3 regions of the Cohnella algarum genome follow, and region 2 is predicted to be linked to each of the others. Evidence: riboswitches for the same ligand, from Rfam matches in the RefSeq annotation. Region 2 holds a riboswitch; each other region holds the start of a gene.
The links. Region 2 has a riboswitch for cyclic di-AMP ahead of JW799_RS11620 (HAD family hydrolase). Riboswitches for the same ligand answer to the same signal wherever they lie in the genome.
Positions count from the first base shown of each region.

Region 1 (10,575 bases), 2.0 Mb from region 2:
ATTTTCGCAGTCGTCAAGGGAGCCGATTCCGTCGCCGGAGAGTTCACGTGGGGAACGATCAAGCTGCTGCTGATTCGCCCGTGGAGCCGCTCGGCCATCCTGCTCTCGAAATTTATTTCGCTTGTGCTGTTCGCCCTGCTGTTCAGCGCGCTTTGCTTTGTCGCGACGTTTGTCATCAACGCGGCGATCTTCGGATACGAAGCATCCCCGGCGGGATTCATTCCCGAATCGTCGCCGCTGGCGGGCGGGTCTCCGTGGGCGTACGCGGCAACGGGATATTTGCTGTTGTTCATTACCCAGCTCGTGATTTTGACGTTCGGATTCATGCTGTCCGCGGCTTTCCGCAGCAGCGGGCTGGCGATCGGCTTGTCGATTTTCCTGCTGCTGTCGGGCAGCATGCTCAGCGGCCTGCTGTCGTTGACGGACAAACCCTGGGTCAAGTTCGTGCTGTTCCCGCATCTGCAGTTGACGAATTATTTGGACGGGGGCAACGGGCCGCTGCCGAATCACCCGACAACGTTCGGCTTCTCGCTCGCCGTGCTGGCCGTTTACTTCGTCATTTTCAACCTGATTTCCTGGACCGTGTTCCGCAAACGCGACGTGGCGGGCTAAGGAAAGCCATTCGTTCCGGCCGTCCCTTCGGGCAGGCAATCGCCGCCGAACGGGACGGCTTTTTCGCGTTGGCTTCGTCGGCGGTCAGACCGCCTTTTTGTCCCGTTTGCCCGACGATTCCGCCGATGGGTCCGCTTGCGGCCCGGCCGGCGCCGAAACCGCGGGCTGAAGGCGGGCGGCGGCGCCTTCGGACGGCTCCATTCGAACGGTTCCGTTGAAGCAGCCGCCCTCGTGCACGATAAGCAGGGCCGTCTGCGCATTGCCGTCCAAATGCCCGCCGGGAAGTATGGTCAGCTTGCCGCTCGACCAAACGTCGCCGAACACTTTGCCGGCAATGGTGACGTCGCGGGCCAGAATGCTGCAGCGGGCGATGCCCGTTTTTCCGATGACCACGTTTCCTTCGCTTTCGAGTTCGCCCCGAAATTCGCCTTCGATGCGCAGGCCGGTCGGCGTCTTGAGCGCGCCTTCCGCTTCGGTGCCCGCACCGATCAACGTATCGGCGGCGCCCTTCGGGCTTTTGGACTTATTGAGCATGGCCGTCAATCCTCCTTTGCGATATAGGGCAGCGGATTGACCGCCTCGCCGTCCTCGACCACCTGAAAATGCAAGTGCGGCCCGGTGCTCCTTCCCGTGTTGCCGAGCCGGCCGATCTGCTCGCCCTGCCGTACGGCATCCCCCTGCTTCACTTCGATTTCGTCCAAATGCAAATACCACGATTCGATTTCGCCGCCGTGGGCGAGGATAATATAATGGCCGCGGGAGCCGTCTTCGCCCGTTTCTTTTACGGTGCCGCTCCCCGAGGCGTAGACGGGATCTCCGATTTCCCCGGAAATATCGACGCCGGCATGCAACGCGGATTTTCCCGTAAACGGATCCTTGCGGTACCCGAAGCCGGACGATAGCCGCTTCGAATCGGTCGGCCACGCGGAAGGAGAAAACGAGGTTTCGTCCGGTTCCGAGGTTTCGTCCGGCGGCCGATCGGAACCGGCCGCGGCGGCGGCGTCCTCGAGCGACAGCTTGGCGACGGGAGCGCCGCCGGCTGCAGCGGCCGAGGAGGCCCCGCTGTCGCGCCGATCGAAGGCCGCGTCCGGCCGCGGCGTTTCGCTCCGCAGCCGCATGGAAGCCTTTGCGGCGGCGGCTTCGCCGGCCAGGCGGTCCAGCTCCCGCTTCAGCAGGGCGAGTTCCTTTTCCTTGGCCGCGAGCGCGGACGACAGCGCGCCGGCTTCCTCGGCATGCTTGCCTTCGAGCGCCCGCAGGCGAAGCTCCGAGCGGGCCTCGAGGGCGATCAGAGAGCCGGCTGCGGCCAAAACGGCCGCGGCCGGCAGCAGAAGCATCGTCCTGCGGGAAAGATGATATTGTTTGGCCGAACGGCTCGGTTCCGGAATGACGAGCAGCGACCATTTGACGTTTTTTTTACGCTTGGCCATTTCCTCTCCTTTCCAGACCGAAGATTTGGGGGATTTGCCGATTTGAGCGCTCTATTGCTATTTATTCTTGCAAGGTTATGAACATACCTGAAGTTTTTGTTCGAAAAGGCCGACGAAGGCCGGCCAGGCCCGAGTCCAAGCTATGCGAGCGGAGCGCTTTAGGGGGGGCGAGCCGAATAGGGAGCCGGATGGGGTTGGCTGTGCGTTTTGCCGCTCCTGTTCGCACTGCAGTCGGCGACGCCGTTCTGTGCTTGAATATCGCCGGCCTCGCGTTCTATTATTTTGCGGCCCGCGATTATCGCAGGAGGATTTCGTCCGGGATTTGCGGGACAGCCGCGAAGTCGATCCGGAAACGTTTCGACGCGGTTCGCGGCCCGGGCGCTTGCGCGAATGCTGTCGCCTTTGCTGCGCGCGGCGCGAATCGCTGGCGGCTCGGGCTACAACGTGGAAAGCGACTGAAGCACGCGCCCGAGCGGCTGGGGCTTGCAGCGGCCGATCAAGTCGCCGACCGTCTCCAGCCGCCGCACGATATTGCCCAGGTGGAAGTCCCCGGGCTTCACGTCCCGGCGGACTTCGTCGCGGGTGAGCGGCGTCGATACGGGCGCGCCCGGACGCGCTCTGGGCGTGTACGGAACGGGCAGCGTGCGCCCGGGATGGTGCTGCAAGTAATCGAGATAAATCAACGTGCCGCGGTCTTTTTTCATGCGGGCGACCGTGAACATGTTCGGCTTCATGGCGGTTAAATATTCCGACACGAATTTGCCGAAAGCCCGCAGCTCGTCGAACGTCGGGCCGGGCTCGATCGGCATGACGACCTGCACGCCCGTCGCTCCCGACGTCTTCGCGACCGCTTCGAGTCCGAGCCTGGACAGCATGTCCAGCACGGCGTCCGTCGCTTCCATAAGGCGCGGCTCCTCCTCGACGGACGGATCGATATCGAGCATCCAACGGTCGGGCAGCTCCTCGCCGATCCGCTCGCACGACACGTGGAATTCGAGGCTGTACAAGCTGCCGAGCCAGACGAGCGTCGGCAGCGAATCGAGCACGATGTACTCGATCGATCCGTTTTTGGCCGTGCGGACGAACGGCGGCGCGGGGCGCGGGCAATTTTTTTGATAAAAGGACGTCTCGCCGGCGATGCCTTCCGGATACCGGATCGTCGTCAAATATCGTCCCTGGCTGTGCGGGAGCAAATACGGCGAGAGGCGGGCCAGCGTTTGAACATAGTCAAGCTTGGTAATGCCGGACTCCGGCCATAGCAGCTTGTCGGGGTGGGAAACGTTCAGTTCGTCCTTGCCCATCGTTAACGTAACGTTTTGCGGCATCGCTTTCTCCTCGTCTGTCCGGCGGATTGTCGGCAACCGGCCTTTTCCGAAAATATACGCCAAAATCGGCCGTTTTATCCGCCGGAACATTTTCGCCGGCATGCACAAGCGGCGTTTTGCCTGCATAAACCGAACATAGCGGGAGCAAGGACGCGGCTTTGCCGGATGACGGAGCTTCGCGTTTTTCCTTCCGAACGTTTTCGAAAATGAGGTGAACGCCTTGAGCAATCCGCTGACCGCCGCCGTATTGCTTCTGCTTGTGTTCTGGACGGGAACGGCTCTGTTCATCGCCGTGCATCCGGAATGGTTCCGGAGCTGGGTGCATCGCTTGAGAGGAACGAAGGAGCCCGAAGGAAGAACGTACCTGCCTTATCGGATCGGAGCCCTCGTTTGCGGAATTGCGGGCTTTTTGGGGTTGTCGTGGATTGGGTGAAAATCGAAAGCCGGATTTCGATGCCGATGGCGAAGCGGACGAACGGATTCGGTTAAGCCGACATGAAAAAAAAGGCTGCGCCCCGCCTCATGCGGCTGCGCAGCCTTTTGCTTTCGTCGCGGCGATTAGCCGATAAACATTTGGACCCATACGCCGTTGTAGTAAGCGACCCCGATCTTCGTGAAGTTTTGGCCGAGGATGTTCGCTTTATGGCCGGAGCTGTTCATCCAGGCGTTCATGACTTCCGCGGGCGTTCTTTGGCCCTTCGCGATGTTCTCGCCCGCGTAGTTGAACGACACGCCAAACTGCTTCATCATGTCGAACGGAGAGCCGTACGTCGGCGAAGTATGGCTGAAGTAGTTTTTATTGTACATGTCCTTGGCTTTGGCAAGAGCGACTTCCGACAGCTTGCTGTCCATCGCAAGCGCGCCGAGGCCGGCTTTCGCCCGCTCCGCGTTCACCAGCTTGGCGACTTCCGCGGCGTATTGCGATGTTTGGACGGTCGAGCCCGAGCCCGGGTTCGTGGTGCCCGGATTCGTCGTGCCGGAGCCGTTGCTGCCGGAACCGGCGTTGCCCGAGCCCGCGCTGCCGGAGCCGGCATTGCCCGCACCCGATCCGGCGCTGCCGTTCGATCCGCCGCTCGCATTGCCGGAGCCGGCGTTCGAGCCGGAATTGCCGTTGTCGGCGGACGGCGCGGACGGAGCCGTCGGCTTCGTCACGGTGCCTTGCGACAGGCCTTGCTTGATTTGGTCGAGCAAGCTGTCCAGATCGATGCCGTTAAGCAGACCGTTCAAATCGGAACTATTGATCGTATATTTGAAAGTATGCACGCTCACGTCGGCATTGGATGCTGCGGATGCAGCGCCGGCCGGCAGCGACAAGGCCGTAACCAGAGCGCCGGAAAGAGCCAGAGTACCCCAACGTTTGCTTCCCTTCTTGAACAAAAAGCATTCCTCCCTTTGTTTTGCCTGCGAGGTTAGCTGACGGGTTCGGGTCAAAGAGCGCCCCTGCCGCAATAGCTTCGATTAGCGGCTTCACCCCGAAAACTTGGTTCCCCCGCGTCTGCTCTGCAGACTTTGGCTTTGGAACGCTTAACATTCTATCAATCTTCCGACTCTATTTCATTCTATAAATAATGGTATGGAAGCGCAGGAAAAATAAGACGCCGCGTACAAAATGGCGTCCCGGATAGCCGCTGAGGGCGAAAAATTCGGGCACATTGGCCGGATGGCGGGGCGAGCGAGGCGATGAGGGCGAAAAATTCGGGCGCATCGCCGGATCGCGGGGCAGCGAGCACAGCGACATTTGATTGAGCGTGACCCCGGGTACGGATGCGTCATCCGAAATAACGGTCGCGAGAGACCGTTATTCGAGGAATTTCCCGAACTGCGGGCAAATAGCGGCCCCTGGAGGCCGCTATTATGTCAGAGCGAGGCAGTAAACGGCATCCACCTTTCGGGAGAACTCGGCGAGCAGCGTCAGCCATACGCCCGCTTACGGAGCCGTCTCCTTCGTTTTGCGCCCACGGGCCGTCCGCCGCTTCGGGGCCGCCGGAGCTTCCCCATCCTTCGCTGCCCCTTTGTCCGCCGGAACGGACTTCACCGCTTCCAGGCTCGCTTGCAGCGCCGACATCAAATCGATGACATTGGTTCTCTCGGCGGCCGGCGCGGTGACGACGTCCACGCCTTTGCCCGCGACTTTGCGTTCGATCGCCTCAAGCATCGCCACCCGATAATCGTCCGTATATTTGGTCGGCTCGAAAGGCGCGGACAGCTGCTCGATGAGCATTTTCGCCATATCGAGCTCCCGGTCGTTCACGTTCGCTTGCTGCGGCAAATTCGGAACGGCCTGGAGCGACCGGATTTCGTCCGGGTAGAACATCGTTTCCATGCAAATGCAGTTATCCACCGCCCGGATGGCGGCGAGGCTGCTTTTGCTCCGAATGGCCACTTTGGCGATGCCGATCCGTCCCGAATCCCGCATCGCTTCAAGCAGCAGGCTGTAGGCTCCCGCGCCGGCCTGATCGGGCGACAAATAGTACGTTTTTTGAAAATAAAGCGGATCGATTTCTTCCAGGGCGACAAAATCCAAAATTTTGATCGTTCGCGTATTTTCCGGCTTTACGGCCTCCAGCTCCTCGTTTTCGAACAGCACGAAATGCCCTTTCTCATATTCGTAGCCCCGAACGATTTCTTCCCATTCGGCCGGACGGTCGCAATGGGGGCAGCTGCGCGTATACGAGATGGGAGTCCCGCACTCCTTATGGATATATCTGAGGTGAATGTCCTTATCTTCGGTTGCCGTAAACATTTTCACCGGGACGTGAACGAGGCCAAAGCTGATGGCTCCTTTCCACACGGTATGCATCGCGATTTCACTCCCATCCGAAACGTTTTTGATTTTGTTATCCTCCCCGCGTTTGCATCAAATCAAACCCCTCGGGGGAACTTAAAGCAAGTTTTTATTGTTTCGCTCAAGGAGGGGAAAAGGACATGGCGGAAAATCCGCAGCAAACCGATTCCATTTACGAAGGCAAGGACGAATACGACATGGATGTCGACCGAATGATCAACGAAGGGCTCGGCGGCGGGCAAGTGACGGTCCACAACGGACTGATCGAGGAAACGACGACCGACACGATGGAGGAGGACAGACCCTGATGGACGTCAAGCGGGCGAAGCAAATTTACGAATCCGAAGACATGTTTGCCGTGCAATTGGGCGGAAAATCGGTATGGATCGAAAATGTCGACGTCGCGAACGAAATGGCGACCGTGCGGGTCGGATCCGACCCGCTCAATACGCTGACGGTATCGGTGGAACGGCTGGAAGAGGGCCGGCCGTAACGTCGGGCTTTTGAAAGCGGTCTTTCCGAATGGTATGATAAGGAAGAGCAATCTTTCAATCTTCATTACCATGCGGAAGGAGAATTCACTATGTCGTACGATATCGTCATTATCGGCGGAGGTCCCGCGGGGGCGAGCGCGGCCATTTTCACGTCCAAAGCGGGGAAAAAAACGCTCGTCATCGACAACGATCAAAGCGTAACGAGACGGGCATGGCTGGAAAACCACTACGGAGCCGCGAACATTAACGGGCCCGATCTGGTCGAAACCGGCAAAAAGCAGGCGGCGCAGCACGGAACCGAATTCGTCACGGACAAAGCGGTAAAAATAACCGCCGGCGACGGCTTCATCGCCGTCGAGACCGAGGGCGGAGCTTCGTACGAAGGGCAGCACGTCATCGTAGCGACCGGCATGTTCGCCGATCTCGCGGAGGCGAGCGGCATTCGCACGAAGCCCGGCACCGAGCCCCGCATCAAGACGATTATCGATGCCACTCCCGAGGGGAAAACCAGCCTCGACAACGTCTGGGCGGCGGGAACCGTTGCGGGCGCGAGCATGCATACGATCATTACGGCGGGGGACGGGGCCAAAGTCGCGATCAACGTGATCAGCGAAATGAACGGCGAGCGTTATGTCGACCACGACGTGATGAAGCAAGCGTAAATTCGATCTTTCCGCTTTCGCGAAACCAGGGACACGAGTCTCTGGTTTTTTCTTTTTTCGTTCCAATTCAACCCGGCCGAATCGCCTAACTTTGGGGTTTGATTTTTAACCATAAGCGTTTTAAGATTTAGGCATACAAACGAATATTGTAGGAGCTGCGCCTATGCAACACGATACCGGACACTACAATGATTTCTTGGTGCTGTTCTCCATAACGATCGCGCTCGTTTTTTCTTTTATTTCATTGAACATCCTCCATCTTTTTATCAAAAGGGGAAAAAATAAAGGCCTTCTGCTGTCGGCGTCTTCCCTCGTCATGGGCAAGGCTATTTGGTTCACGCATTATACGGGCATGCGCGCCCTTCATATCGATTTTCCCGTCGCGTATTGCGTGTCTTCCTCGATTTTATCCTTCGCCTTGTCCGTTTTCTCCTCCTATTGGGCGATGCATATCTTGACGAAAAAAGAGATCCGCCGGCGGCATCTGGCGATCGGCGGCCTGCAGATCGGGTTCAATATCCTCGTCCTCCATTACATCAGCTTTTCCGCGATGAAAATGCCGAAGGAAATCGAATACGAGCCGCTTTCGATCGCGATTTCCGCGCTTTTCGCCTTCGGCATTTCGTATATGGCCGTACGCGTTTTGTTCCGCGCGCGTTATCCCGGCGGCATCCCGATCCAGTCCCGTATATTAGGGGCGGTTCTGCTCGGTCTTGCAATCATTGCGACCCATTACGTTTCCATGGCCGGAGCCCGCTTCGTGCCGGAGGACGGTTCCTGGCCGGGACCGGCCGTTCTTCATGAGCGGCAAACGGCGATCGGGATCGGCGCCAGCGTTTTATTCGTCGTTGCGGCCGGTTGGACGAGCATGTTTCTCGACAAGCGGCATGCGCTTAAAAAAGCCGCCGAACACGAAAGCCGCTTCGTCTCCCTGTTCGAAAATTCGCCGGTCATGGTCGTCTGTTACGATCCTCTCGTTCAACGCGTCGTTCATGTCAATTCGGCCGTGATCGAGAGACTCGGCTTTTCGGAGGAAGATTTCTCGGGGATCGATCCGGTCAAGCTCGTGAACGACGCCCAGGAGCGGATGGAGCTGGAATTGAGATCGAGCCTGGCTCTCCGCCTGTCCGAGCCCCAGCAAGTGGAATTCCATCTGGTCAACCGGTTCGGGAACGAGATGCTGGTTTCCGGTACCTTTTTCCCGTTGATCCAGGAAAATCGGCTGCTTTTGTACGCTGCGGGAAGAGACATTACCGAGGAGCGGGCGACCGAGCTGGAACTGGTTCGGGCAAAGCGGGAGGCCGAAGTCGCGCGCGCCGCCAAAAACCGGTTTCTGGCCGCCATGAGCCACGAAATTCGAACGCCGCTGACGGGAATCGTCGGCATCAACGAGCTGCTGCAGAACTCGCCGATCAACGAAAGCCAGCGCGAGCTGTTGCGTTTCCAGGAGAAAAGCAGCCAGGCCCTGCTTCGCATCATGAGCGACATTCTCGATTTCTCCCGGATCGAGGCCGGCGGCATCGGCCTGCAAAATTCGGATTTCCACCTTGGCGCCTGCGTCGAGGAATGTTTGAACCTGTTTGCGGTCAACGCCATGCAAAAAGGGATCCGGCTGGAAAGCGCGATCGACGGGACGATCCCCGACCGGTTGTACGGCGACCGGGTAAGATTGCGGCAAATTCTCGTCAACCTGATCGGCAACGCCGTCAAATTCACGGATCATGGCTTCGTTCGCGCCGAGGCCGTTCGGGTCGAAAGCCTGAAATCCAACTCCGGCATGCTCACGATCGTCAAATTTTCGATTGCGGATACGGGAATCGGAATCCCCCCTCCAAACGGGAGCTGTTGTTCCTTCCTTTCTCCCAAGTGGATTCCTCCATGGCGAGAAATTACGACGGAGCGGGACTGGGACTGGCCATTTGCAAAAATCTCGTCGAGCTGATGGGCGGCGACATCTGGATGGAAGAAGGCCGGAATGGGGGGAGCGTTTTTCACATCCAAATTCCGTTCCAATCCGATATCGCTTAAGCCGGCCAAGCGCCCGGAAGTAGTACCCAGGGGGGATGCGCAGGCCCGCGGTTTGGAGGATAGTAAAAAGAAAAGCGAAAAAGCGTACCGCCGCTTCGCTGGAAGGGAAGGCGTCCGTTGCGCGTAAAGGTTGTCATCTGTCTTGCGTTCGTTGCGGCATGGATCGGCGTCATTTTCTTTTTTTCCTCGCAAAGCCGAGACGAGCAAAATTTTATCCCCTATCTTCAAAAGCATTGGTCCGCGGAATCGCTCTCGCGGTCCCTGCCGGACCTTCCGATCGAATTCTGGGAGTCGAAACGTACGTCTGCCGGCAACCCTTACTCATGGCTCGAGTTTCTTGTTCGCAAAGCCGCCCATCTCGGCATCTACTTTTTTCTGGCCGTGCTCGTCCGGCTCGCGCTGCGGCGCGTGCGCTCGTTCCCGCAGCGCGCGGTATATTGCTTGTTTGCCGTCATGCTTGTCGCGGCGGCGGACGAGCTGAACCAGCAGTATACTCCCGGCCGAACGTCGCTCGTATCCGATATTTGGATCGATTTGGCCGGAGGGGCGCTGGGGCTGGCGGTTTTCGAAATGCTGGCCCGCTGGTTCGGACCGAAGGGCGGCCTTGCCCGCGAACGAAGGAGCGGACCGGATTCGCGGCATACGGGAGCTTAAGCGTTCGTAATCTCTCTCTCCCGCGCCGTTTGCGCTTGGCCGAAATCTTTGCAACTTCCGGCCCGCACCGATATAATAAGGACAATTATAAACCGGGGGTCGCAGACGCATGAGCGATAGGGACGACACGGAAGAACGGGATCGGAAGGGAATCTCGTTTGTTTGGGAAGCGCGGTCCGAAGAAGAGACCGCAAGCTTCGCGAGGCGGCTTGCCGAATTGTCCGAACCGCAAACCGTGCTCGCTTTGGACGGGGATCTGGGGGCCGGCAAGACGAAGTTCGCGCAAGCGTTCGCGGACGGCCTTGGCGTGCGGGAAATCGTCAGCAGCCCGACGTTTACGATCATTAAGGAATACGAAAGCGGCCGGCTGCCTTTTTATCATATGGACGTCTACCGGATATCCCCGGAGGAGGCGGACGAGCTCGGCCTGGACGAATATTTCGAGGGACAAGGCGTGTCCCTGGTGGAATGGGCCTCGCTGATCGAGCCGCTGCTTCCGCATGAGCGGTTGCATATCCGGCTGGAGACGACCGGTCCGGCTTCCCGCCGGATTACGGCCGAACCGCGGGGCGCAAAGCATGCGGCCTG
Region 1 is NZ_JAFHKM010000002.1:539,323-549,897, reverse strand. Features, by position in the region: gene JW799_RS02690 (ABC transporter permease) at 1-612, shown strand, start outside; gene JW799_RS02685 (bactofilin family protein) at 697-1,146, opposite strand; gene JW799_RS02680 (M23 family metallopeptidase) at 1,152-2,039, opposite strand; gene ligD (non-homologous end-joining DNA ligase) at 2,477-3,364, opposite strand; gene JW799_RS02670 (hypothetical protein) at 3,585-3,797, shown strand; gene JW799_RS02665 (CAP domain-containing protein) at 3,923-4,741, opposite strand; cyclic di-AMP (ydaO/yuaA leader) riboswitch at 4,748-4,889, opposite strand; gene ku (non-homologous end joining protein Ku) at 5,292-6,164, opposite strand; gene JW799_RS02655 (hypothetical protein) at 6,290-6,457, shown strand; gene JW799_RS02650 (H-type small acid-soluble spore protein) at 6,457-6,642, shown strand; gene JW799_RS02645 (FAD-dependent oxidoreductase) at 6,733-7,305, shown strand; partial or broken gene JW799_RS02640 (sensor histidine kinase) at 7,469-9,333, shown strand; gene JW799_RS02635 (VanZ family protein) at 9,451-9,987, shown strand; gene tsaE (tRNA (adenosine(37)-N6)-threonylcarbamoyltransferase complex ATPase subunit type 1 TsaE) at 10,097-10,575, shown strand, end outside.
Region 1: linked by a shared signal. The riboswitch ahead of JW799_RS02665 (CAP domain-containing protein) and the one ahead of JW799_RS11620 (HAD family hydrolase) in region 2 are both predicted to bind cyclic di-AMP.

Region 2 (10,575 bases):
GTGGGCGCTCATTCCCGCCGCGGCCATTTGCGGCGTCAGCCCGTTCGAGCTGGCCAGACGCAACCTGAAGCCGGTGCTGATCGGCCTGGCCGTCACAACCGTCGTCGCGATGTTTCTCGTTTGAGGCGGCCGGCGGCTTGAAGGCATGCGGACGACCCTGTCGCGGCTTCTTCCCTGCCCTTTGATCATGGAAGGTTATTCCGGGTAAAATAGAAGTTATACATCCCGGAATAAAAGGAGCAACCGATGGCACGAGAAGCGAAACATACGGCGGCGATATCGCTTGGCATCATGGGAGCGGGGTTTCTCGCGACGTTCCCGGCGGACGGACATTGGGCGGGGGCGCTGCTGCACGGCGGTTTCGAGGCCGGTCTCGTCGGCGGCCTGGCCGACTGGTTTGCGGTAACGGCCCTGTTCCGCAAGCCGCTCGGCCTGCCGATTCCGCACACCGCTTTGCTCCCCCGCAACCGGGACAAGGTGGTCCGTTCCCTGATTCATGTCATCGAGAACGAATTTTTGACGAAAGAGAGCATCAAGCAAAAGGCGGGAGAGCTCCGCATCGGGGAGAAGCTGCTCGAAATCGCCGAAGGCCGGCTTCCGGACATCGTCCGCGCGGCGGTCCTGCTCGGCGACTACGGGCTGAAGCATCTGCCTGCGGAGCGCCTGGCCGCGTTTGCGGCGGGGGAGCTGCGGCGAATCGCGGAGAAGGCGGACGCGGCCGCCGTTCTGCGGGCCTTGCGTAACGAGATTTTGGAGCGGGGGTACGAGGAGCGGGCGCTGGACTTTTTGCTGGACAAGGCGGAAGACCTCGTTTCCTCGGATACCGCCCGCTACCAGCTCGGAAGCATGGCGGCTTCGGCACTCGGAAACCTTCAGGTGAACGGCTTGATGGGGTTCGCTGTCAACGCGTTCGTCGGATTTATGAGCGAGGACAAGCTGGGCTACATGCTGCAGGGCGCGATTCTGGGCAAGCTGCGGGAGATGACCGCCGACGAGGGGCACCCGCTGCGGGTGCTGCTGCTTAACGAGCTGCGGCGCGCGCTGATCGATCTGGACCGCAACGAAGCGTTGATCCGGGAGCTTGACGGCGCCAAGTCGCGCCTTCTGGAGCAATGGGACGCCGAAGCCTATCTTCGGCGCTGGATCGAGGAGCTTCGCGACCGGACGCTGGAATGGATCCATAGCGAGCGGTTCGAGCGGGATTTCGCGCTGCCGCTGCTCGCGAAGCTGATCGAGCGGGTAAGAGGCAACGAGGAGCTGTTGAATGCGTTTCAAAACTGGACCCAGACGCAAATTTCCCAAATCGTCGAGCGAAACCACTCCAAAATCGGCAAGCTCGTGCAGGAAAATCTGGACAAGCTGGACAACGATACGCTCATCGCGATGATGGAGGACAAGCTCGGCAAAGATTTGCAGTGGATTCGGGTTAACGGGGCGGTATGCGGCTTTTTGATCGGGCTGGCGCTCGAGGGCATCAATTTGATGTTATAGGTGCTATAATCGAGTCATTATCGAGGCCGGAGGGAACGAGCGAATGCTGATCATGAACGAGAAAATCAAAGCTTCCGAAGTCGAGCTGACGGGCCTGGACGGAGAGGCGCTGGGCATCGTCCCGCGCGCGGAGGCGTTGGAGCTGGCGAAGCGGCTGAAGGCGGACCTGGTATGCGCCTCGCTGCTCAGCAGCCCGCCCCTTGCAAGCTGGTTGCCCGGGGGCAGGCGAAGCAGGAGCGGCAGCAGGAGAAAAAGCAGGACCGGGCGGAGGCGCAATCGCTTAAAACGAAGGAAATTCGCCTCACTCCGCACATTGAAGACCACGACTACGAGACGAAGCTCCGCCAGGCGGAGAAGCTGCTGCAGTCGGGCCGCTCCGTGCAGCTTGTCGTTCGTCTGACGAACGCGAAGGAAGGGCAGCGGGCGAAGGAGCTGCTCGAAGCGATGCTCAAGGATTTGCAAGGCGCCGGAACGAAAAAAACGGCCGTGCAAACGAGCGGAAAGCAGGCGGCCGTGCTTGTACTGCCGCGATAAATTTATGTAAGAAAATCTGACTTAAGCGTTTACAATCCTTTACAAATGATAAATAAGACGGTATAGTGGTACTACGCTTAGTTTCCGGCTATATAGGTCGGGAAGCGGGGGAACCAGTTTTTGGGGCGAGTCGTTCGTCTTTTCGATGAACGTAGGGTACCATCTACCCGAGTCCGTCAGCTAACCTCGTCAGCAGGAGATGGGTCATTTCTTTGCTTATAACCAAGTAGAGTGAGGGCCCCCGCACGGTAGGGCTCTTTTTGTTTTATGATGGCCCCTGTTTTTTCTCCTATATCCGTTTCCCGCCGTTTTCCGCCGCTCTCGGACGATAAGCGAAAATGAAGGAGGGAACCGCGAAACATGATCAAAGCTCTTATTTTCGATTTCGACGGAACGATCATCGACACGGAAACCGCTTGGTACGTCGCTTTTCGCGAAGCTTACCAGCGGTATGAAGTCGATCTCAGCCTGGAGATGTACTCCGGATGCATCGGAACGAGCTTGCACGCCTTTAATCCTTACGAATATTTGATGACGGAATTGAAGCTTCCGATCGATCGGGACCAGTTTCGCGTTTCCGTTCAGGAACGCCATGCGGCGCTTATGCTTCAGGAAGCCGTCCGGCCCGGCATTCTGCATTTTCTGGATTCCGCCAAGGCGGCCGGCCTGCGAATCGGCCTGGCCTCCAGCTCGGATCGGGCCTGGATCGACCGGCACCTGGAACAGCTTAATCTGAAGGAATATTTCGAAGTCATTCGAACGAAGGACGATGTCCGGGAGGTCAAGCCGAATCCCGAATTGTACCTTCAGGTGCTTGAAGCGATGGGCATTGCAAACGACGAAGCCGTCGCGATCGAGGATTCGCCCAACGGCGCGCGTGCCGCTGTTGCCGCAGGACTGCGCTGCGTCGTCGTCCCGAACGAAATCACGCAAAGCCTGGAGTTTCCGGAGCTTCCGGGAGCCATCTGGGCCAAATCGCTGGAAGAAGTCGTCTTCGAGTCGCTTTTGACCGGTTCGCCCGTCCGCTAAACCCGGCGGCGGCGAACTTGTCCTAGAGGCGGGGGCGAAAGCTCCGCACCGTCAATAAATTGAAAATTCAGATATTATTTTCACCGTAAAGGCTGGGGTTTTTGATAAGGGAGAGGAGAGAACGATATTGAAATCAAGGAGAGCCGTCCATTTCGGAGCGGGCAATATCGGCAGGGGACTCGTCGGGTTGCTGTTGTCGCAGTCGGGGTATGAGATCTGTTTTGTCGCCCGCAACGAGAAACAGATCGAGCTGCTGCAGCAAAGAAAACAGTACACGGTCACCTTGGCCAACGAAAACAGGGATACGAACGTCGTGCGCAACGTATCGGCCGTCCATGTCAAAAACGACAAAGCCTTGCGGCAAACGATCGCCGAAGCGGACTTGGTCACGACGGCCGTCGGCGCTTCTTCGCTGCCTCATATCGCGGAGTCGCTCGCCAAAGGCATCGCTTTCCGCCTGCGGGAAAACAAACGGCCATTAAACGTCATCGCCTGCGAAAACGCCGTCGGGGGCAGCGCACAGCTCAAGAAGCTGGTGTACCGCCATCTGGATGAGCAGTCCCGCGAACGGGCGGACCGTTACGTTTCTTTTCCCAACTCCATCGTCGACCGGATCGTTCCGCAGCAAAAAAACGAAGATCCGCTCGCGGTGCAGGTCGAGCCTTTTTTCGAATGGGTCGTTCATCGTTCCGGCAATATGGGCGATATCGGGGATATTCGGGGCATTCAGGTCGTCGATAAGCTGGAGCCGTATACGGAGCGCAAGCTGTTCACCGTAAATACGGGTCACTGCGTTGCCGCTTATTTCGGCTACTTGTCCGGCTATCGGACGATTCAGGAAGCGTTGAAGGATGCCCGCCTTCGCTCCAAAGTCGAGAAAGTGCTTCATGAAACGGGAGAAATGCTCATTCGAAAGCATGGCTTTAACGAGTTGGAGCATCGAAAATACATCCGCAAAACGCTTGAACGGTTCGCCAATCCGGCGCTGGCCGACAAAGTGATTCGCGTCGGAAGGTCGCCGCTGCGCAAGCTGGCGCCGAACGACCGCCTCGTTCGCCCCGCGCTCCAGGCGCTGGCGCTCGGGGTCGAGGCGCCGCACCTCGTCTCCGCCATCGCCTCCGCCTTGATGTTCGATTACGAGGGCGATCCGGAAGCGGTAAGGCTGCAGGAGTTGATCCGCAAATACGGCGTCTCCCACGCGCTGACCGGAGTGACGGGAATTCCGGAAAAAAACCGGCTGCACGCCCTCGTCGCCGCCGAATACGGGAAAATGCGGCAGGCGGCGATGCGGCCGCCGCTCGGGAATATGTCGACGCTCGGGAATATGTCGAAATGACATCGGCCTTGGCCCGGTATTATACTGGGCTAAGGCTTGTTTTTTTGCAGATTATAACGACAAGGGTGAGGCCGGTGTTTTTGGAGGACGACAGTTGGATACGCTCGGTGCGGGAACGCTCCGGGCCGATGGAGAGGGCGGGCGAGCTTGATTCCGATTTGATCGAAGCGATCTATGAGGAAAAGCTGTTCAAGCTGTTCGTGCCGGAATCGATGAACGGCGCCATGACGCCGCTGCCCGAGGCGCTCCGCGCGTTCGAACGGGCGGCGTGGATCGACGGGGCGCTCGGCTGGGCGGTGACGATCGGGGCCGGGGGCGGTTTTTTCGCGGCGACGATGGATCAGGAGAGAGCGCGGGAGCTGTTTTCGGCGCGCGAGGCGGTCATCGCCGGAAGCGGCCTGCCGACCGGCCGCGCCGTGCGCGCGGAAGGAGGCTATCGGGTGTCGGGGCGCTGGAGCTATTGCAGCGGGGCGTTGTACGCGAGCTTCTTTACGGCGAATTGCGTCGTTGTCGCGGCGGAAGCCGGCGAGGCCGGGGCGGATAGAGTAGGTGGAGCTGACGGGGCCGGTGGGGCCGGGGCGGAAAGGGATGACGGAGCTGGCAGGGCCGGTGGAGCCTGGGCAGAAAGGGATGACGGAGCTGGCAGGGCCGGTGGAGCCTGGGCGGATAGGGTTGGCGAAGCAGACGGGGCCGGTGGGGCCGATGCGGGGAGACCGCCGCTTGTTCGCTCGTTCGCTTTTCTGCCCTGGCAGGTTGAAGTGATTCGCGATTGGAACGCCTTCGGACTTAGGGCGACGGGCAGCCATACGATCGTTGTGAACGACGCGTTCGTCCCGGACGACATGACGTTCGACATTATGGAGCCGCCGCGGCTTGCGGACCCGATTTACCGGTATCCGTTTCTGCCGTTTGCCCAAACGTCGTTCGCCGCCGTCGTCCTGGGCATCGGCCGGCATTTTCTGGACGAATGCGCGGGATTTGCGGACGAGCGCAAAGCCGATTGGGAGGCCGTCAAGCCGCGGAAGTTGGAGCTGCTGCTGTCGTCGCTGGCCGAATGGCGGCGGGAGGTCGACGCGGCTGCCGATCGCTTCCATGCGGCGGCGACCGAGACATGGGCCGGCTTTTTGCGGGCCGGCGCGCTTTCCCCCGAGGCGGAACGGCTTGTCGGCCGCCGCAGCCGGGAAGCGGCCCGAACCGCCGTCCGCGCGGCGGAGGCGCTGTTCCCGCAGCTCGGCATGACGGCGCTGCGGCAGGATCACCCGCTCAACCGGACGTGGCGGGATTTGCACACGGCGGCTCAGCACTCGGTGCTGCAGCCGGACGGCGATGAGGAGAATATCTGACGAAACCTTCTCCGCCAAGGCGGGATCATTAAAAAGAATCGCCAGGACGGGCGCGGGGCCTGCCGAGCGATTCTTTTTTAGTTTAAACTCTTCACCGTGCGAAAGCTGCTGCTCGTTTGAACCGCCAACCGCATGCAGCCGAACGCATTTGAGTAAAAATGACTCATCTGCCCGCCACCGCACGCCCGCTGCCGATCCAGTTGAGTCGTGGCGACTCATCTCAACCCTCCATGCGCAAACGGTATTTGTCAAGATAGTTGTCGCGATTCCTTAGGGAAAGTAAATGTTAAGATAGCGATTTTTTTGCAGCCGGAATAAGCGTCACTTTTTCAGGATTCAGCCAGACTTCATCTTTCAGGCTCCAGTCGCGAATGGTGCCAGACCAGCGATTAGGGTTTCTGGCTTTTGCGGCCAAATAAATCTCCTTGCGTTTCTCAAACACTTGGTGTGCTAATCCTTCATGCCGCTGGTTAGGTGTAATAAAATTCAGTCCGCTGTGTCGATGTTGTTCGTTGTACCAGCGAACAAATCGCATGACCCATTCACGCGCCTCTGACAAGGCCTTAAAGCCTTCCGTTGGATAGCCAGGACGGTACTTGCATGTGCGGAAAATCGATTCTGCGTAAGGGTTGTCGTTGCTGACGCGTGGTCGGCTTCGAGAGGGGGTAATGCCCAAACTGTACAGGGTCTCCAGCAACGTGGCCCCCTTCATCGGGCTTCCGTTATCCGAGTGAAGCACAAGCGGCTGCCGACGAATCACGCATTGCTCTCGCACGACCGTACGACGGATCAATTGACTGGCATGCTCGGCAGACTCTTCTTCCCAAATCTCCCAGCCTACAATTTTACGGCTGTACAAATCCAGGATGAGATACAGGTAGAAGAACAACCCCTTCACGGGCCCGGGCAACCAAGTGATATCCCACATCCATACTTCATTCGGGCCGCTCGCAGCGTGGCTGGTGATGGGTTTAAGGGTGCGTTTCTTGCTGCGCCCGCGATGGTGCTGCTGATTGTATTTATGCATCACCCGGTAAAAGCTGGACTCGGAGGCGATGTAGGTTCCTTCATCGGCCAGCGCCGGCACAATCTGGCTTGGCGGCAGGCTCCTGTACGGCGGCTGCTGAAGAACCTCCAGCACCTGCTGCTCTTCTGCATCGCTTAGCTTGTTAGCGGGTGTCGGCCGTTTGGCGTGAGGGCGTCCGTCTACGGTACCGCCTTGCTTGCGCCAGCGTTGCAGCGTTCGCTGAGTCAGTCCGAGCTCTCGGCAAGCAGCCGCTTCTCTTGCGCCGGCAGCAACGGCTTCTTGAATCAGTGTAAGGGCATGCTCGCGATCTGAGGCACTGATCATTCGTCCTCTTGGTCCCCCCAGATCGCTTGGGCCTTTTTTCGCAACACCAACAAGGCGGCGGCTTCGGCGAGCGCTGCTTCTTTGCGCTTAAGCTCTCGATTTAATGCCTTGTTCTCTTGCTCTTTCTCGCGGAGTTCCTTCTGAAGCCTGTTCGCTTGCGAGACGATTCCGCCATTGGCTTGCATACACGCATCCCGCCATGCTTCCACCTGCTCAACAAACAGCCCTTTTGTCCGACAATACTCTGCCAGTTCGATTTCGCTCAAACTTGCGGTTTCGACGACGACAGCGAACTTCTCCTGCGTACTCCAACGTTCGGGCTGTACGTCATCACCGGGTATCATACCTTGTGCTTTTGCCGCCTTCTTCCACTTAAATAAAGTCGTCTCCGATAGACCGATTTCCTTAGCAAGCCGACTGACCGGCTCGTTGTACGGGGGCATCATACGCTGTACAATGCTTTGCTTGAATTCTTTGGTTACGGGATTCACGTTCTCCACCTCGTCCTCGTTTCTCCTCACTATATATTCAATTTGGGGGTACGACAACTATTCTGACAGAGGGGGCAAATGGCCCCACGAACTTGAGTAAAAATGACTCATCTGCCCGCCACCGCACGCCCGCCAGCGATTCGGTTGAGTCGTGATGACTCATCCCAACCCGCCAAACGCATGCGACCGTACGCAGTTGAGTAAAATTTACCCATCTGAATGCCTTCGCACACCCGCTAACGATCAAGTTGAGTCGTGGCGACTCAACTTGGACCCTTCATCGCGGGGCGGCTTAAGGAATCCGCTGCCCGCGGGCGCTCACGTACAATTTGTACCATTCCTCGCGCGACAGTTCGACCTTCTCGGCGTCTTGACAGGCGCGAATCCGCTCCGGATTTTTCGTGCCGATAATCGCCTGAATGCCGGCCGGATGCTTCAGCAGCCAGGCGAGGACGATCGCTTCCCGCGTCGTGCCCTTCCGCTCGGCGAGCCGGGCGACCATCGCCGCGGTCTGCTGGACCGATTCGCTCTCGCCGTCGATGTTCCGCCCCGTAAACAACCCCTGGTCGAGCGGGCCCCATGCCTGCAACTGAATGCCCTCCAGGCGGCAATATTCCAGCGTGCCTTCCGGGAACGTGTCGTCCTTCGCCACGAGGCGGTTCAGATGAACGCCCTGATCGAGCCAGCCGCAATGCTTCAGGCTGAGCTGCAGCTGATTGACGATCAGCGGCTCGTCCAGAGAAGCTTGCAGCAGCCGAATTTGCCCCGCGCTCATATTGGATACGCCGAACGCGCGCACCTTGCCGTCCCGCTTCAGGATGGTCAGCGCTTCGGCTACTTCTTCCGGGTCCATCAGCGGGTCCGGCCGGTGCAGCAGCAGGATGTCGAGGTATTCGACGCCCAGCCGCTTCAGGCTCCCGTCCACGCTGTTCAAAATATGCTCCTTGGAAAAATCGTAGCGCTGCGGCTCGTCCGGTCCGTCCTCCAGCCGGATGCCGCACTTGGACTGGATCAGCATCCTCTCGCGCAGACCGGGGCGCTCCTTCAGCACTTGACCGAACACGGCCTCGGCCTTGCCTCTCGTATAAATATCCGCATGATCGAAAAAGTTGACGCCGATCGACAAGGCGGCCTCGATCGCTTCGTGCGCTTCCTTGACGTGCGCGGGCTCGATCGGATCGCGGTTCCAGCCGCCGCCGAGCGGCATGCAGCCGAGGGCGATCCGGCTGGCTTCGATGCCGCGCTTTCGCAACGGGATCATCGTCATCGTGGCAACGCTCCTTTTTTTCGGAAATGGCGTGACAACTTTTATTATAGAAATAACGGGAAGAAGGAGAAAGCGGTTCATTTTAAAACTAGGGTAGAAAAAATTAAGAGAAATTCGACATTAACCGACATTGCCTAATCGAAAAATGGTATAAAATGTTTTCTGGATTTTATTTCCTCGGGATTTTATTTCTTGCAGCGAATCAGAGACGGGAGGCTGGAACGATGAATGTAAAAACGATTTTCGACTCGTTAAATCGACTCGTACAAAAACGCCCGGCTATAGGCTGGATGATTCTGGTTGCGTTTGCTCTTTGCGCTTTGGCCACCGTGTTTGGAAGGGTAAGCGACTTTATTAACGGCTTTCGTGACGGTTGGAATGCATATTGAATAGGCGTTTTGCGGAGCTCCGATATGACAATGTTAGCGAGATGAATGAAACGCTGGTTGTAGAAGCGCCACAAATCGATCGGCGGCCATCCCCAATTGGTCCCGATCGCTTCGTATTGCCCGTCCGTGTCGAACTCGATACGACCCTGGCCGTCGTCAACCCCTTGCGCCTTCCGAAAAACCGCCGCCCGGCGGTTTTTTTTCTTCAGGAAATCGCTTTGCAAATTTCCTGATCCCGAAATTCGACGAAGACGTCTGGCAGCCGTTAGCGCACTTGCGCTCAGTTCTATCCGCCGATCCGGGCTTATGGCCGGTCGGAGGAGGAGGAATACCCGGTCGCCGGTCGGGTTTTGACTTGCAGCTCCTTCCTGTGCCGCAGATTTTGAGGAAATCAAAGGCGGCTCCGATGCGACCGCGATCAGTTCCCATGCCAAAGGTCATAATTCCAGGATCCGTTCCCAACATACTGAAAATATTTGGTTAAATTTTAAGGTATTCGACAAATTATTACAAAAAACAGCGATTCAAAGGTGTAAAATGTGCGCATGACTAATTTACTATATTTTCTGAATGCTTCCATGATTTCTATTTTTGGCAATTGGAAGTCGAAACTTAGCTGCTGCGGGTTGTGAAACTGTTCGGTCTGCGGCACTCGTTGTTCTCGTTTAATAATGGCTGAAGTAGTGCAGCAAAATTATCGTCGTAACTGCGCCCATAGATGAATGAATCGACAGGAAATACGAAGGAAAGGAAGTCATTGCATTTGAGCGATATGCCTATTCGTATTGGGATCGTCGAGGATGATCCGCTGTTCCTGCTGGCGTTGTCTCGCTACTTAAATTCCCAGCCCGATATGAACGTTACAGGAACCGCTGCCAGCCGTGCCGAAGCCTTGCAAATGATACTACTGAAGCCTCTAGACTTGATTTTAATGGATGTCGTTCTGTCGGACCAATTAGATGACGGCATTCAGGCTACTATTGAAATTCTGGAGTCGCTTAAAGTGAAAATCATTATGATGTCATCCCGCCGAGATAAAGACATAATTCTTCGTGCGTTTGCGGCAGGGGCGATTGATTTTGTTCCAAAAACCAGGTACCGGCAATTGCCCGAAATTATCCGTGCCGCATTGGATGTTTTCAATCCGCATGCCATATTGGCTGAGGAATACGGGGAGCTGCGGAAAAAGGAACTACTTTCACGTTTGTCTGCATCCGAACAAGAAATATTTGAATTATTGCACCAAGGGTATACCCGCTCCGAGATTGAAAAGAAACTTTTTAAGTCAGCTAGTACGATAAAGAATCAAATTAACAGCATTCTCCGGAAATTGGAGGTTTCAAA
Region 2 is NZ_JAFHKM010000002.1:2,541,469-2,552,043, forward strand. Features, by position in the region: gene JW799_RS11605 (hypothetical protein) at 1-124, shown strand, start outside; gene JW799_RS11610 (DUF445 domain-containing protein) at 247-1,491, shown strand; partial or broken gene infC (translation initiation factor IF-3) at 1,535-2,025, shown strand; cyclic di-AMP (ydaO/yuaA leader) riboswitch at 2,090-2,235, shown strand; gene JW799_RS11620 (HAD family hydrolase) at 2,386-3,054, shown strand; gene JW799_RS11625 (mannitol-1-phosphate 5-dehydrogenase) at 3,182-4,390, shown strand; gene JW799_RS11630 (acyl-CoA dehydrogenase family protein) at 4,471-5,733, shown strand; one part of gene JW799_RS11635 (IS3 family transposase) at 6,020-7,107, opposite strand; one part of gene JW799_RS11635 (IS3 family transposase) at 7,107-7,575, opposite strand; gene JW799_RS11640 (aldo/keto reductase) at 7,868-8,842, opposite strand; partial or broken gene JW799_RS29600 (IS1380 family transposase) at 9,282-9,434, opposite strand; gene JW799_RS11650 (response regulator transcription factor) at 10,004-10,575, shown strand, end outside.

Region 3 (10,575 bases), 1.4 Mb from region 2:
CCCGCGGTTACTTTGTGCCGTAAAGACGGTCGCCCGCATCCCCGAGACCCGGCACGATGTAGCCGTGGTCGTTCAAGCGTTCGTCGAGAGCGGCCACGTAAATGTCGACGTCCGGATGCGCCTTCCGTACCGCTTCCACCCCTTCGGGCGCGGCGATCAGGCAGACGAGCTTCGTCGGGCGGCATCCGCGTTTTTTCAAAATGTCGATCGCCGCGTTCGCCGACCCGCCCGTCGCCAGCATCGGATCGAGCAAAATGAGCTCGCGCTCCGTCACGTCGGACGGCAAGCTGACGTAATATTCTACGGGCTGCAGCGTCTCCGGGTCGCGGTACAGGCCGATATGGCCGACTTTGGCGGAAGGAAGAAGCTCCAGCATCCCGTCCACCATTCCGAGCCCCGCCCGCAAAATCGGGACCAGGCCGAGCATTCGGCCCGCGATGACGCGGCCCTCCGCCTTCGCCACCGGCGTTTCCACCGTTACCGTCGCAAGCGGAATGTCGCGGGTAATTTCGTAGGCGAGTAAGGTCGACAACTCCTGCACCAGCTCGCGAAATTGCTTCGTGTCTGTATTTTTGTCGCGAAGAAACGTAATTTTATGTTGGATCAGCGGATGATCGCAAACAAAAAGACTGCCCAAAAGATCCCTCTCCTTCTTCCGATCTCACTGCCCGTCCATTATATCATTGTCTCCCCCCGCGCGCACTCCATCCTTCCCGGAGATAAAGGACGAATTTTGCGGGCCGTTCGCCGGACCCGGGCGCGCACCCATTCGCGTCCGGCCGCATAGCATACTGCAACAAGCGCTGGGAGGAATGCTCATGAGCGTCGGCTCGCCGAATAGCGGCCAAACCGTTGTTTACAGGGCGGAACAGCAATGGTGCGATTACGCGAAAAAGACGAGGCAGCGGCTAAGCGATATTTGCGGCAAATGCATGAACCGCCCCGTCCGCGTCCAGACGATCGACGGCCATACGTACGAGGGAACCGTTGTCGGAAGCGACTCCGGACACCTTCACCTGATGGTCCGTCCGATGCCGAACGACTACCGGTTTTTCGGACCGTTCGCCGCGGGCGCCATTATTCCGCTCGTCCTGTACGAACTGCTGGTCATTACGCTGCTCATCTGACGAAAACCGCGTCCGGGCTCGCCGGTTTCGCCCCGCTTCCCGGGCGCGCTTTCCCCGCCCCGCCGCTTTGGCCGGGCATGCAATTTCTGGTATTGCGATTGCGGTTCATGATTTTCTCCGTTCTGACAAACCTTATGAGAGTTGCTGCAGCGCAGCGCGCCGCCTCGGCAGCTCATCAGCAAAGGAGGAACGGAAATGGCCGATGGAACCCGGCAATCTTCGGCGAGTTTGCGGGACGCGCGGCAGGAATGGCTGCTCCTTGGAGTGAACGGACTGTTCGTCAGCGCCAACGCGCTCTCGTCCACTTTCGTCAACGTCTATTTATGGAAAATAAAAAACGACCTCACGATGATCGGCTGGTTTGCCGTCGTCCACCAGATCGTGATGGCTTTGACGTTCTGGCTGGCGGGGAAATGGGTGAAGGAAGGGGACAAGCTTGGCGCGATAAGGATCGGCATCGCCGTTGCCGCCGCCTTTTACGGCCTTGTGCTGCTGCTCGGCCCGAGCGCCGTCCGCTTCATCCCGCTGCTCGGAACGGTGCAGGGCATTTCGTCCGGCTTATTCTGGCTCGCCTACAACATCATTTACTTCGAGGCCACCAACCGCGATTCCCGGGACCGCTTCAACGGCCGGGCGGGTCTCCTGGGCTCGGGATCGAGCATGCTTGCGCCGTGGCTTTCGGGGATCGTCATCGCCCGTCTGGGCGGCACGTACGGCTACCGGCTTATTTTTTCCATATCGGTCGGCGTTTTCATCGCGGGGGTGCTGCTGTCTTTTTTGCTGAAAAGGCGTCCCAGGCTCGGCAGCTACGAGTGGTCGCTCGGCCTCAAGCGCCTGCGGGATCGGAGCAATCCATGGAGGACCGTCACTCTCGCCATGGTCGCCCAAGGCTTGCGCGAAGGCATCTTCGGCTTTATGATCACGCTGCTTGTGTATATCTCCACCGGAAGCGAGCTTCGTCTGGGCAATTATACGCTGTATACGTCCGCCGTCGGACTCGTCAGCTTCTGGCTCATCGGTCGAATGTACAAGCCCGCGTATCGAAAATGGGGGTTGTTTTCGGGAGCGCTGATGCTCAGCCTGGCGATTTTGCCCCTGTTCTGGAACGTCGGATACGCGACGCTGCTCGTCTTCGGGATCGCCACCTCGCTGTTTATGCCGCTGTATACGATACCGGTCGTCTCGTTCGTGTTCGATTTGATCGGCCAGGACAAGGAAAGCGCCGAACGCCGGGTGGAATCGGTCATCACCCGCGAACTCGCCCTCAATGCCGGTCGGTTGATCGGGACGATCGCGTTTATCGCCGTCGTTTCCTACCGTCCCTCTCCGCTTGCGGTCAACTGCCTGCTGCTCGTCTTCGGCAGCTCCCCGCTGCTCGTCTGGTGGCTGCTGCGCGGCAAGCTGGGCCAGCCGGCGGCGCCCGCCCCGTACCGGCGGACAAGGTCCGAGAAGCCGGAACGCCGGCGTTCCCGCCTCCCGAGTCCCGGCTAAAAAACGCAAAAAACCTCCTAATCCGCTTCATGACGGACTAGAAGGCAAGGCGAATGGCCGCCGGCACCGGGTCACCTTCGCTTGACCCGGCCGAAGCCGCCTATCTTCGTCTTCGGAGCTTTCGACTTCCGGGGTTTCGTCCAGCTCGACGACGACTTGCCGCTGCTGCCGCTTCCTTCGCTTCCTCTCGTAATGGTTCCCGCGGAGCCCGAGGAAGACGACGAACCGTCGCTCTTTTTGCTGAACAGCCCTCCGGAGCCGACGCCTCCCGTATCTGCGGTCGCGCTTCGCTTGAAAATCGACCCTTTCTTCTCCACGGTCAACGGCGGTGCCGCTTTCGTATCGTTTGCGGTCGGCGCGCGATACGAGCCGCTCGCGGGCGGGTTCGTCGTTTTGCTTGAATATCCCCGATAGTTGCCGTAACTTCTCGTTTTCGAGTCGAAAAGATCGCCGATCAGGCTCGCAAGCAGGTACCCCTCCAGAAAGGACGGGCTGTAATTTTGGCGGACGTACTCGGCGCTGTCCACTTCGACCAGCGTATCGTCGGGTTGATCCGGGTCCTGCTGCACGTGGATGATCTGGTCGGCGTAAACGAGGAACATGCGCTCCGCATCCTCCGCCGACATTTGCTGCGGCTTCTTTTGCTCCGCGAGCGCATTCGCGACTTCGGGCACGGTTTCCCCCGCGGCGCGGTATACGTAGGACGTTTGGTTGCCTTCCCCGCTGACCGACTCGAGCGGATACGTCTGCTCGACGTTGACGCTGCCGCAAGCGGACAAGAGCCCGATCGCAAGGCTGAGGATGACGGCCAGGTTCAAGTACCGCGTCCACCGCGGGAGGGACGCGTTCATTGCGCCGTCCCCCGAAGCCACTCGACATCGGCCGGAAGGACGCTTTCACCCTCGTAAAGCATAAACCGGCCGTCCTGCCACTCGACGCGCAGCAGCTTGCGGTTGTCGGATTGATATTGCCACACGTACAGCTCCCCGCCCGTTTCGGAAAAAGGCGTTTGGCCGGCTGCCGAAATCCGGGACGAGTAGCGCTCTTCCAAATGATAATGAATGCCGTCGAGCTCGATTTCGGTCGGCACCTCGTCGATCGAATCGAGCCGCCCGTCAATCGCCGAGTAAAGGCCGAATTGCCGGGTCGCCCGCTCCTCGACGGACAAATAACGGACGGCCGCCCCGTCCCGCAGCGTCAGCCACACCGCATTGCGGCTAAGCGGCTTCGTTCGGCCCGCCACCTGGTACGTGACAAGCGATACTTCGCAAACGTCGCCCGGCCCGAGCGACAGCACGCTTTTTTCCGCTTTCGGCGGCTCCGGCTTGCGAATCAGGTTTTTCACGCGTTTCAACAAGCTCATCGCTGGCAGCCTCCTTTCTTATCCATTATAGGCAGGCTCCGATAATAAGCGCTCCGACCGCATGCAGCGTGCCGGCGATCAGCCCGTGGCCGACGATTCCGTTCTTGACGCCTTCCGCCAAACGCAAATCGCCGATCGCCCCGAGCGCCCATTCGACCACCCGTTCCAGCACGAACAAGATGAGGAAAGATACGACGGACACGAGCAAAGCTTCCGCCAAATGATCGGACGTCGCGATCGAACGGGACAGAATATACCCTTGCGCTCCCAGCTTCATGACAAAGCGAACGATGACGGCGTTGTTCCCCTTCTTCATTTCTTCCATGTCCTTGTACTTCGTCAGCAGGGAGTCGGCCCCCATCAAGACGAACAGCAGAACGGCGCCTGCCGCCGTCCAAATCAGCGTCCCTACGATTTCGTTGAACGTCAACGTTCCGTCTCTCCTTCCGATTGGCGAACTTGCGCATCGGTTTATTCAGGGCGATAAAAAGAAGGAACCCCTCGAGGGGGCTTTTACCTTCATTCGTACTTTTTCAGCAGCGCCGCCAACTCGTCTTCGACCTCTTTGTCTTTCCCGAGAGCCGCAATTTCTTCGTCAAGCGACTTGCCTTTCGCGCCGTTGAGCTCCTCGGTCGCTTCGGCGTGGGCTTCCATTTGCATAACCTTGTCTTCCATGCGCTTGAGCCCCGCGAGCGCCGTATCGGAACCGAAGCCCGCCATCGCTTTGTTGATTTCGGCCTGCGCTTTGGCTGCGTTCGCCCGGGCGACGAGCGTTTCGCGGCGGTTTTTCAGGTCGGTGTACTGCTTGCGCATCTCGTCGAGCTTCTCGCGCAGGCGGTCGGCCGAGGCCTTGTTTTGATCGTAGCTTGCCTTGTACTCGGCAGCCTTCTGGGCCGCGGCTTTCTTCTCCTCGAGCGCCCGGCGGGCAAGATCGACGTTCTTCGCCTGAGCGGCGATGTTCGCTTGCTCTTCGCGTTTCTGAACGAGCGCTTCCTGCTCCTCGTACAGCTGCTTGAATTTCTTTTCCAGGGCGATTTGGGCGGCTACCGCTTTCTCCGCGTCCTCCAGATCGTCCTGCATATCGCGCAGGTATTGGTCCGTCATCTTTACCGGATCTTCAGCCTTTTCGATCAATGCGTACACGTTGGACAGCGTCAAGTCGCGAAGCCTTTTGAAAATGGACATATTCGCGTTTCCTCCTTAGGGGGTTCCCCGTGCCTTATAACCAATAGTACGTGGGGGAGGACTTTGGTTTCATGCCAGGACGGCCCTTCGACAGAAAAACGGCTTTCTCCGCCGCCGTACGGAGAAAGCCGCCGATCGGAACGACGATTCGCTGCCGTCAATCCGCGATGATGTGGTTGGCCTGACGCCGGGCCGCGTCTCCCGGGCTGTCGTCGAAACGCTTCCCGGGCGCGGCCGTTTCGGGAACCGGCCAATACCGCTCGCTTCCGGGAAGATCGTCGAACCAGACCGCCGAGGGCGGACACTCCAGCATCATGAACTTGCCGTATGGGTAGTGCTTGGACTGGTGGTATTTCAAGTAAGCCTTGCGGTTTTCGACCGCGAGGATTTCGATTTTGCCGGACGGATGGTTCATCGCCAGCTTCACGCTCTTGCCCGGGACGCTGGTCGAGGCCTTGGCCCCTTCCACAAGCTCGTATACCCGGCCGAGCGGCAGCGAGAAGCGGTTGTCGCGATCCGGCGGATAAATATAAAACCCGTCCGGCGCGACGCCGGCGCCTGCCAGCCGGTCGAGCAGCGACCGGAGCGTTCCCGAACTGTCGTTCACGCCCCTGAGAATCGGCACGTGGCCCATGACGATCGCATGAGCTTCCCGAAGCGCCTGGAAAGCCCGGCTCGCCTCGGGGTCACCTCGCGCGGATGATGAACCGTCGCCATCACGAAAATACGCCGCTCCGGCTTGGAATATTCGCCGATCAGTTGCAGCAGCGCCTCGTTCTCGCTGATCCGCTTCGGATTGAACAGCGGCAGTTTGGAATGGATGCGAATGACGCGAACGTGATCGATGCGGCAAAGCCGTTCCAGCACGTCGCGAAGCGCCGCGCTCCCGATCGCGAGACCGTCGCCCCCGGCCAGCGCCACGTTGTCGATTTCTTTGCGCCGGGCGATGTAGTCGATTCCCGCCGCGATCTCGGACAGCGCATCCGCGGGCTCGCCCCGCAGCTCGCGCACGCGAACGGCATCCGGCATGCGAAGCAGCGCCGTATTGCGGTAGATGTGCCGGCAGCCCGGCGCGTCGTACCTGGCATCGTCGCAGGATCCGTCCGATCCGCCGCAAAATTTGAGCTGACCGGTCGAAGGAACGATCAATCGCCGCAAAGGATCCGCCGGATCCTTCCAATCGATAAGGCTCATGTAATATTCGTTCAGACGAACGCCTAGCTTGCCGAGAATGGGGGGCAGCGTTCGATTCTCTTGGCCGGGAACGGCTGCGGCGCTGCCGACGTTGTGAAAAGATCTGGACGATGACATCCGAATTCCTCCTTCTCCCAGTGTATAGGCTCCGGCCGGCAGGGGACGCAAAAACCCCTTGCGGCAAGGCGGAAAGCACGCTTAGCCAGCGAGGGGTCGCAAAAGACAGAAAAGACCCTCTAACAGGGTCAATAAGTACGATGTATGCAAGATGCATTGACCCATCCACTGCAGACGAGGTTAGCTGACGGACTCGGGCAAGATGGTACCCTATGACGCCTCATCGGCGCCAATTAGCCCCAAAAGATTGGTTCCCCCGCTTCCCGGCCGTTACGCGCGGGAATTAAGCGTATTATCAGTATACACGGCATCATGAAGAAAGGTCAAAATTTTTTTTGCAAAAAGGCCTGCGCCTTGAAATTTTATGATTTTTTCCGTCTTTTGAACCACCATACGGCGACGGCCAGGCAGCCGAGGGCCAGCAGCGCGTACACGACATTGGAATATACGTCCATGTAACCGACGATCGTCTCCCAGGAAGCCCCCACGGCGGCGCCGATCAGGACGAGGGCGACGTTCCAAATAAGCGAGCCGACGGTCGTCAAAAAAAGAAACAGGCTGAAATTCATCCGGGTGCTTCCGGCGGGGATGGAGATCAGGCTGCGGAGCAGCGGAACCATCCGGCAAAGGAAAACCGTCCATACCCCGTATTTGGCAAACCAGTCGTACGATTTGTGCACGTCGGCGGGAGTCAGCCGCAAGATGCGTCCCCACTTGACGATAATGCGCTCCATCCGGTCGCGGTCGATGATAAAGCCGATGTAGTACAGGAGGACGGCCCCGACGACGGAACCGATCGTGGAGGCGATGACGACGCCTACGACGGTCAGGTTCGTGTAAGTCGTCATAAACCCGCCGAACGTCAAAATCACTTCCGAAGGAATCGGCGGGAAAAGATTTTCAAGCGCGATCAAAAGAAAGACGCCGAAATAGCCGAAATCGTTCATCATATTGGTAATCCAATTTTCCATAGGTTTCTCCCCTTGCTCCGTATACTAGAATAAATGCTTTCGCAACGTTCGATAAATAAAGGCGTCGAGCAGCTTATAGACGAAAAACAGGCAGACGAACGACGCGCCGTAAGCGGCAGCGATCGATTCCGCGAGGAGGATGGCCAGCGATTCGGACGGAAACACCCCCTTCGTCAGTTCGATCAGAAGAACAAGGAGCGCCGCGCATGCTGTCCATCCAAACAAATAATAGTGAGCGTGCAGTTGAAACAGATCCGTATGCTTGGACAGCCTCAGCAATTCTTTTACCTGAAACTGCGAGATGGCCTCCGCCGTCGCCTGCCGTTCGGATTTTCCCTGACGGATCAAATCCTGCGCGTAATCCTCCAAGTAGTTCCTTAATTCCGCCTTGTCCTCGGCGCCCATCGCCAGCTGTTCCACATACGCTCCGATATCGTTCATCTTCCGGTACATCGCGGCAAGGCGAATGTGGCCGACGTAGTTGACGCCGCTCCACAATACGGCGAGACCGAACGCGACGGCATACCCGACCGCCAGCCAGAACTGATCCTCCGGATTGTCGACGAGGTCGATGTAGCCAACCGCGGCGCAGACGGCCAGGGACACCAGCAAAATCCAGCCGAATTTCAGATCGCCGATGCTGAACGCTTTTCTTAGCCAAACCATGCCCCTTCATTCCCCTCAAATAAATCGACTGACGATTTCGTTGGTCTGGCGCCAATCCTCGATATACTTGTTCAAAAGCGCCCTTCCTTCGTCGGTGATCGAATAATATTTCCGCCTGCCCCCGTGGGTCTGGTCTCCCCAGTAGGAAGATACCGCGCGCTGCTTCTCCAGCCGTTTCAGCGACAAATACAGCGTCGCCTCCTGCAGTTCGAACGCTCCCGCCGTGCGTTCCTTGATCGCCTTGGAAATTTCGTAGCCGTAGTTGTCCTGGTTCTGGATAATCGAAAGGATGAGAAGATCGACGGTCCCCTTCAACATTTCCGTGTTCAAAATGGCGTGCCCCCGCCCAAACATTACTTAATATATTTAGGTACATGGCTATCATAAGGGAAAGTACTTAAAAATGCAAGGTACTTATTTCGGGCCGCGGTAAAAAAAAGGGGCTGCCCCTTTCGGCCTGTCGCGACCTTGGGACAACCCGATCGAGGGCGGCTTGTTGCGAATGGCAGGTCGAGATGAGTCGTCACGACTCAACTGGATCGTTCGCATGCGTGCGGGGACGGAGAGATGAGTCATGGTTACTCAAATGAGTGCGATGAGGGCGGCTTGTTTCGCTGGCCGTTCGAGTTGAGTCGTCACGACTCAACTGGATCGTTCGCGTGCGAGCGGAGGCGGCGAGATGAGTCGTGGTTGCTCAAATGAGGGCGGCTTGTTGCGAATGGCGGGTCGAGATGAGTCGCCACGACTCAACTGGATCGTTCGCGTTCGTGCGGAGGCGGCGAGATGAGCCGTGGTTGCTCAAATGAGGGCGGCTTGTTGCGAATGGCGGGTCGAGATGAGTCGTCACGACTCAACTGGATCGTTCGCGTGCGTGCGGAGGCGGCGAGATGAGTCATGGTTACTCAAATGAGGGCAGATAGGCTTGCTCGGGCTCTCTGTCACGCGGGTGAAAAAAAGGCGGCCCGCCGGGCCGCCTTTGAGGCATCAATCGAATCAGTATTTCAAATTCGGATAAAGCGGGAATTGCTCCGTCAACTCCGTAACCATCGCGCGCGCCTTGTCCAGAACGGCTGAGTCGTCCTTGTTCTTCAGCGTCAGGGCGATGACCTCGCCGATCGTTTTCATCGCTTCGGCGTCCATGCCGCGCGAAGTGACGGCCGGGGTGCCGATCCGGATGCCGCTCGTGACGAACGGGCTCGTCGGGTCGAACGGGATGGCGTTTTTGTTGACGGTAATGCCGACCGAATCGAGCACGTGCTCGGCATCTTTGCCGGTGATGTTCAGGTTGCGCGTATCCACCAGCATGAGGTGGTTGTCGGTGCCGCCGGACACCAGGTTCAGCCCTTGCGACAGCAGCTCGTCGGCGAGCGCTTTCGCGTTCGCGACGACGTTGGCCGCGTAGTCTTTGAACGAAGGCTGCAGCGCTTCGCCGAGCGCGACCGCCTTGGCCGCGATGATGTGCATGAGCGGGCCGCCCTGCGAACCCGGGAATACCGCTTTGTCGATCGCGGCCGCCCAAGGCTTGCGGGTCAAAATCATGCCGCCGCGCGGTCCGCGCAGCGTTTTGTGCGTCGTCGTCGTCACGAAATGGGCGTGCGGCACCGGGCTCGGATGCTGGCCGCCGGCGACGAGGCCCGCGATGTGCGCCATATCGACCATGAACAGCGCGCCGATGTCGTTGGCGATCTGGCCGAGCGCTTCAAAGTCGATAATCCGCGGGTAGGCGCTGGCGCCGGCCACGATCAGGCGCGGGCGGTGCTTGAACGCCGCTTTGCGCACTTCGTCGTAATCGATCGTGAACGTCTGCTCGTTGACGCCGTAGGCGACGAAGTTGTACAGCAGGCCGGACGCGTTGACCGGGCTTCCGTGCGTCAGGTGGCCGCCGTGGGCCAGGTTCATGCCGAGCACCGTGTCGCCGGGCTGCAGCGCGGCCAAATAAACGGCCATGTTCGCTTGCGCGCCGGAATGCGGCTGTACGTTGGCATGCTCCGCTCCGAACAGCTCCTTGGCGCGGTTGCGGGCGATCTCTTCCGGAATGTCGACGTATTCGCAGCCGCCGTAATAGCGTTTGCCCGGATAGCCTTCCGCATACTTGTTCGTAAGCACGGTGCCCATCGTTTCCAGCACGGCTTCGCTGACGATGTTCTCGGAAGCGATCAGTTCCAGGTTATTGCGTTGACGGTTAAGCTCCAGGTTTAACGCATTGACGATTTCCGGATCTTGATTGCGCAATTGTGACATTTTGCATCCTCCTTTGGATTATGGAGCGGTTCGGTTTATAAAAATCGTTGGCGCAGCGCCATCTAGCTTTTTTTAAAAAATGCTCAATCGCAAGTTCGGGAGGCCGAGGAATCGGCCGGCAGTTCGTACACCGCCCGCTCCCCGCCGATCAGCTTGGGCCGGGCGTAGGCCATCGTGACCCGGGCTTCCCCGACCCACGGAACGGACGGGCGAACCGGCA
Region 3 is NZ_JAFHKM010000002.1:1,163,561-1,174,135, forward strand. Features, by position in the region: gene upp (uracil phosphoribosyltransferase) at 8-637, opposite strand; gene JW799_RS05270 (LSm family protein) at 819-1,127, shown strand; gene JW799_RS05275 (MFS transporter) at 1,323-2,618, shown strand; gene JW799_RS05280 (DUF4247 domain-containing protein) at 2,690-3,469, opposite strand; gene JW799_RS05285 (DUF4178 domain-containing protein) at 3,466-3,981, opposite strand; gene JW799_RS05290 (DUF350 domain-containing protein) at 4,007-4,411, opposite strand; gene JW799_RS05295 (PspA/IM30 family protein) at 4,501-5,166, opposite strand; gene JW799_RS05300 (hypothetical protein) at 5,324-5,800, opposite strand; gene JW799_RS05305 (hypothetical protein) at 5,770-6,477, opposite strand; cyclic di-AMP (ydaO/yuaA leader) riboswitch at 6,632-6,777, opposite strand; gene JW799_RS05310 (DedA family protein) at 6,840-7,448, opposite strand; gene JW799_RS05315 (permease prefix domain 1-containing protein) at 7,473-8,114, opposite strand; gene JW799_RS05320 (PadR family transcriptional regulator) at 8,130-8,444, opposite strand; gene JW799_RS05325 (serine hydroxymethyltransferase) at 9,108-10,355, opposite strand; gene JW799_RS05330 (TIGR01440 family protein) at 10,439-10,575, opposite strand, start outside.
Region 3: linked by a shared signal. The riboswitch ahead of JW799_RS05305 (hypothetical protein) and the one ahead of JW799_RS11620 (HAD family hydrolase) in region 2 are both predicted to bind cyclic di-AMP.